2 linked regions of the Tolumonas auensis DSM 9187 genome follow. The protein of the gene in region 2 binds, or shares a complex with, the protein of the main gene of each other region. Links are inferred from orthologs where the notes say so. Each region holds a gene or a part of one and is shown on either strand. Other genes may lie near its edges. The genes, in order: TOLA_RS03235 and TOLA_RS01500.

Region 1 (3,136 bases), 390 kb from region 2 along the record:
GCCAGAGTGTACTGAGTCAGGTCGTTAGTACCGATACTGAAGAAGTCGGCTTCTTTCGCCAGATGACGAGCCATTACAGCTGCAGCTGGAGTTTCAACCATGATACCCACTTCGATATTTTCATCGAATGGAATACCTTCAGCACGCAGATCTGCTTTCAGCTCTTCCAGTTCAGCTTTCAGTGAACGGAACTCTTCAACTGAGATGATCATTGGGAACATGATACGCAGCTTACCGAAAACGGAAGCACGCAGAATCGCGCGTAACTGGGTGTGCATGATGTCTTTGCGATCGAAGAAGATACGCACTGCACGCCAGCCCAGGAACGGGTTCATTTCTTTAGGGAACTTCATGTAAGGCAGTTCTTTGTCGCCACCGATATCCATGGTGCGGACAATGATTGGCTTGTCAGGCATGGCTTCAGCCACTTCTTTATAAGCCTGGAACTGTTCCTGCTCGGTAGGCAGAGCATCACGATCCATGAAGAGGAATTCGGTACGGTACAGACCAACACCTTCAGCACCATTACGGTGTGCACCATCCATATCTTTCACGGTGCCGATGTTAGAGCAGACTTCTACCTGATGACCATCGGTAGTAGTCGCAGGCAATTCACGCAGTTTAGCCAGTTCAGCTTTCTCTGCCAGGAATTTAGCCTGTGCATTTTTGGTTTTGGTAATAACTTCGTCAGTCGGGTTGATATGAACCTGATTGTGGATAGCATCCAGGATCAGGAAATCACCGCTCTGTACTTGTTTGGTAATATCGTTAGTACCCACAATCGCTGGCAGTTCCAGTGAACGCGCCATGATGGAGGTATGAGAGGTACGGCCGCCGATATCTGTTACGAAACCACGCACGTAGTTCAGGTTAATCTGAGCTGTCTCTGATGGTGTCAGGTCATTAGCAACCAGGATCACTTCTTCATCGATAGTGCTCAGGTTAATAATTTCCATACCCAGAACGTTTTTAATCAGACGATTACCGATATCACGGAAATCGGTAGCACGTTCACGCAGGTATGGGTCATCCAGTTCAGCCATCATAGAAGCATATTGCTCGATAGCCTGGTGGATAGCACGATCTGCACTAAACAGTTCATCACGGATCAGGGTAAGAATATCCTGTTCGAGTTCTTCGTCCTCGAGCAGCATAATATGGCCTTCGAAAATAGCCTCTTTCTCTTCACCGAAAGTCTTGCCAGCCATTTCTTTGATGGCTTCTAATTGTTGTGCAGACTTGGTGCGAGCGTCGTAAAAACGAGCTACTTCGCTATCAATCTGAGAAGTGTAAATCGGAGCCTGATTGATAACAATGTGTTGTTCTTTCAGCACCAGGGCCTTGGCAAATGCAACGCCAGGCGATGCCAGGATACCAGAGATCATAGCCGTACCTATGTTGTGTTAATAGGGATAAAAAAAGTGCAAAAACAGAAAGAGCCGGATTATTCCAGCTCTGCCATCAGCGCAACCAGTTTATCTACAGCTTGCTGTTCATCACTGCCTTCAGCGCGGATAGTGATGGAAGTACCTTTGGTCAGACCCAGAGTTTGCAGTTTGAACAAGCTCTTGGCGCTGGCAGTTTTGCCACCGCTGATCACGGTTACTTCGCTTTGAAATTCTTTAGCTTCTTTAACGAACTGAGCAGCAGGACGTGTGTGCAGGCCGTTTTCAGCAGTAATCAGTACAGACTTCTCGTACATTTGTTCACCCCAAATTAAATAAATCCATATTGTCGAGCCAGCTAAGGATACCATCGACCTGCAGCGGAGATAAACGATTTTGCATATTAAAACGTGACTTTTTATGGATTGTTACCGAGTTGTTATTGATAAAATAAAGAGTTGTAGTATGACAACGACTGCTTCGTTAACGTAAAAGTTACTATTTCAGGCCTGTGGCGGCAGTAATATGCTGCTATGGGCAAAAGTGAGGTCGAACGGAATGAAAAAAGCACGCCGGAGCGTGCTTTTAATGTGAATCAGATTATGTCTGAACTCAGGATTGCAGTTCTTGTTCGGTGAACAGTCCCTGGAACAGCGCTGTCGATAAATATCGTTCGCCGGAGCTTGGCAAAATAACAACAATCGTCTTATCGGCAAATTCAGGTAACTCCGCCAGACGGTTTGCCGCAACAACTGCAGCACCAGAACTGATACCGGCAAGGATACCTTCTTCTTCCATCAGACGGCGCGCCATGGCAATCGCATCATCACTGGTCACTTTTTCTACGCGATCCAGCAGTGACAGATCGAGGTTGCCCGGAATGAAGCCTGCGCCGATACCCTGAATTTTATGCGGGCCAGGCTTGATCTCTTCGCCGGCCAGTTTCTGGCTGATTACCGGTGATTCAGCAGGTTCTACAGCCACGCTGGTGATCTGTTTACCCTGTGTTTTCTTGATATACCGGGAGATACCAGTAATCGTACCGCCAGTACCCACACCGGCCACAACCACATCAACCTGACCGTCAGTGTCATTCCAGATTTCAGGGCCTGTCGTTTTTTCGTGAATTTCCGGGTTGGCCGGGTTTTCAAACTGTTGCAGCAGAACGTATTTTTCCGGATCGGAATTAACCAGTTCTTCTGCTTTGGCAATTGCGCCCTTCATGCCCAGCGGGCCTTCAGTCAGCACCAGATTTGCACCCAGCGCTTTCAGCAGTTTGCGACGCTCAATACTCATGGTTGCAGGCATAGTCAAAGTAATGCCATAACCGCGGGAAGCAGCTACAAATGCCAGCGCAATACCGGTGTTACCGCTGGTTGGTTCGATAATTTCTTTACCTGGTTTCAGAATGCCTTTTTTCTCGGCATCCCAAATCAAATTTGCGCCGATACGGCATTTTACGCTGAAGCTGGGATTACGGCTTTCAACTTTAGCTAATACGTTGCCTTTACTTACGCGGTTCAGGCGAACCAGAGGGGTGTTACCAATGGTCAGTGAGTTATCTGCATAGATTTTGCTCATGTTCGCTCCTGCGGGGTAGGTCTTTGTTGGATGTAGGTTAATCTTAAATGTCAGGATAGGAAATGCCGTTTTGTTATAACCATATGTAATAACAAGATATAGCCCATTTAGTGATAAATGAGATTTATCTACTGTTAAAAATAATCCGAACATGCCGAATGGTTTTAGGC
Region 2 (3,240 bases):
CGAAACTCGCGGCTCTGTTGGTGCTAAAAACGCACTGACTGCCGAAGAGATCGCACAAGCTGATGTAGTCATCATCGCTGCCGATATCGAACTGGACCTGTCCCGTTTCGCTGGCAAAAAACTGTACAAAACCAGCACTGGCGCAGCACTGAAAAAGACTGCTCAGGAAATGGACCATGCTCTGGCTACCCAGAACGTATTCCAGGGTGGTGCATCTGCTGCCGCTTCTCACTCAGGTAAAGCTGAGCTGCCAGGCGTTTACAAACACTTGATGACCGGTGTATCACACATGCTGCCAATCGTGGTTGCAGGTGGTCTGTTGATTGCGCTGTCTTTCGTGTTTGGTATCGAAGCATTTAAAGAAGAAGGCACTATGGCTGCCGCACTGATGAAGATCGGTGGTGCGTCTGCATTTGCTCTGATGGTTCCGGTTATGGCTGGTTTCATCGCGTTCTCTATCGCTGACCGTCCAGGTCTGGCGCCAGGTTTGATCGGCGGTATGCTGGCAAGCTCTATCGGTGCAGGTTTCCTGGGTGGTATCGTTGCTGGTTTCATCGCCGGTTATGCCGCTAAAGCTATTGCTGACAACGTCAAACTGCCACAAACCATGGAAGCGCTGAAACCAATTCTGATCATTCCATTGTTCGCCAGCTTAATCACTGGTCTGGCAATGATCTATGTTGTTGGTACACCAATTGCCTCTATCATGAAAGGTCTGACTGACTTCCTGACTGGCATGTCTGGTGCGAACGCTATCCTGCTGGGTATTATCCTGGGCGCGATGATGTGTTTCGACCTGGGTGGCCCGGTAAACAAAGTAGCCTATGTATTCGGTACTGGTCTGCTGGCTTCAAACCCTAACGTTCCTAGCCTGCCAATGGCTGCTGTTATGGCTGCCGGTATGGTTCCAGCTATCGGTATGGGTATCGCTACTTTCGTTGCTCGCAACAAGTTCATCGATTCTGAACGTGAAGCTGGTAAAGCGTCTTTCGTTCTGGGTCTGTGCTTCATCTCTGAAGGTGCAATCCCATTCGCAGCACGTGACCCAATGCGTGTAATTCCATCAACTATGGCAGGTGGCGCACTGGCTGGTGCTCTGTCAATGCTGTTCGGTTGTGGTCTGATGGCACCACACGGTGGTCTGTTCGTACTGTTAATTCCAGGCGCAATCAGCAATGCTCTGATGTATATCGTTGCTATCGCTGCGGGTTCTGCTCTGACTGGTCTGATGTACGCAACCATCAAACCATCACAGGAAGTACAAACTGCTTAATTGTTTCATCACAAATGGAACCAGCTCCCTCCATTTTTGTGTGCCCCCCTCCCCGGCTGAATAAGCCGGGGCTTTTTGCTTTCTGATAGCAGGTGAAGGAAACCGGGGACAAAGGAAAACATCAGACACAGTAGATACTGTGTTTTGTCGTTGATGTCATAGTGGTTTGCTGAGCTTTCACCTGCTTCAGCAATATGCAAGAACAGGCTCATAAACAAAAAGCCCCGGAGCATTGCTCACGGGGCTTTCTCGTTTCTCAGACGGCCGGTGGATTTAAATCGGGCTGTCTTTACTCAGTTCTGATAATACGCCCGATACCGCTAACAGCAGTGCGGAGCGGATCACCTGATCACGACGGTTCAGTTGCAGTTGCTGCAATACCGGATCAGCGTTGTCTGTCGGCTCATCAATCTGCATCATGCTGATATTCTGCAAACTATGTAAACGGTTAAGATGATCTTTGACACATTCTTCACCAAAACGGTGATCATGAATGTCATTCACCAGAAAATCCCGCAGGCGAATGAAACGTTCGATATCCTGAGATACCTCGTAGGAAATCAGCCCCAGCGCAAAAATAAGCTTTAAACGAATATGGAGATCCGCCAGCGGACCTTTGCCATTCAGCAGCGGTTCAATGGCATATTTCACCGCATACTCTTCCTGGCGGAAGGCACGTCGCATCAGTTGATCGACGGCATCTTCCAGCATATCGACAACTTCAATGAAGAAACCGCGAGGGTTCTCAGGTTCAGCCAGACGTTCAAAAACCGCGTCCTCCTGATAGGTTGATACTTTAACTTTATTCATATGATGTGATCTTATGTGGAAACCCAGAAATCTGACCCGTTACCGCCGTTTATTCTTATATTGTTATAAATTTATTAGTTTCTTCAGAACCATAAACGAGAAAAGAGAGGACATAGCCTCTCTTTCCTTCATCACTATGCCATGCGCTGATATTCAGCCACAATGGTAGCCACACAAGGCTCATCCGCCTTCAGGCCAGTAGCGCGTAATAACGCAGCCTCGACACCATCCTGCTCGATCCAGCCCTGTAACTCTACAGCCTGAGGATCGTCTGCATTACGGTAATGCAATGCTGCCGCAATACCTTTCAGCAACGCATCATTCGGTAAACCATACTCCAGCGTACCCAGCAATGGTTTAGTCAAACGATCTTCCGCGCCCAGTTTACGCAGTGGCTGACGACCAACCCGGTCAATTTCGTCAACCAGATAAGGGTTCGCAAAACGGGTCAGGATCTTCTCGATATAAGCGTGATGTAACTGACGATCAAACCCATAACGTTTCACCAGCACTTCGCCGCTCTGCTGCATCGCCTGACGCACCGCCTGCTGGATTTCTTCATCGGCAATCGCTTCACGGATGGTTTTATAGCCCGCCAGTTTACCTAAGTATGCGGTCACAATATGACCGGTATTCAGCGTAAACAGTTTCCGCTCCACATAGGCAATCAGATTATCCGTCAGTTCCATTCCCTGTACCGGCGGAATATCACCTCTGAACTGATTTTTATCGACAATCCACTCACTGAAACTTTCCACCGTTACCGCTAACGGATCTTCATCGTTAGCCGCTGCCGGAGGAACGATACGGTCTACTGCCGAATCAACAAAACCAACATACTCTTCCAGCTGTGCATGATACTGAGCTGGTAATTCAGCTAATACCGCCTGTTTCAGCTGACTGGTACCACGTACCATATTTTCACAGGCAATGATATTCACCGGGGCATAGTTGCCCTGTTCAAAACGCAACTGCAGGCCACGCGCAATAGTCGCAGCAATTTTCGCCAGCACCTGCGGTCCAACCGCAGTAGTAATGATGTCGGCTTTAATAATCTGATTGATCACGTCATCGCTGTTCGCCTGAACGGCGGCAATATGACGGATAACGTCGGTATGCTGGTTGTCTCCCACCACACGTACGTGATATTCCTGAGA

The links.
Region 1: the proteins of TOLA_RS01500 (region 2) and TOLA_RS03235 are in contact, whole or in part, in a crystal structure (PDB 6KCR), measured with the Escherichia coli proteins. The link is inferred for Tolumonas auensis DSM 9187 from one-to-one orthologs.

What each region holds. Positions count from the first base shown.
Region 1 is NC_012691.1:705,929-709,064, forward strand. The notes cover bases 74-2,876. They hold TOLA_RS03235 (HPr family phosphocarrier protein), read right to left. Parts: upstream 1,703-2,876; coding sequence 1,445-1,702; downstream 74-1,444. Other genes in these bases: ptsI (phosphoenolpyruvate-protein phosphotransferase PtsI), read right to left, coding at 74-1,385; cysK (cysteine synthase A), read right to left, coding at 1,998-2,876. In the rest of the region: more of ptsI, read right to left, coding at 1-73; more of cysK, read right to left, coding at 2,877-2,966.
Region 2 is NC_012691.1:320,025-323,264, reverse strand. Bases 316-3,222 are described here. They hold TOLA_RS01500 (MltR family transcriptional regulator), read right to left. Parts: upstream 2,084-3,222; coding sequence 1,547-2,083; downstream 316-1,546. Other genes in these bases: TOLA_RS01495 (mannitol-1-phosphate 5-dehydrogenase), read right to left, coding at 2,218-3,222; TOLA_RS01510 (PTS fructose-like transporter subunit IIB), read left to right, coding at 316-1,273. In the rest of the region: more of TOLA_RS01510, read left to right, coding at 1-315; more of TOLA_RS01495, read right to left, coding at 3,223-3,240. UniProt on the Escherichia coli protein: Involved in the repression of the expression of the mannitol mtlADR operon. Does not bind the operator/promoter regulatory region of this operon.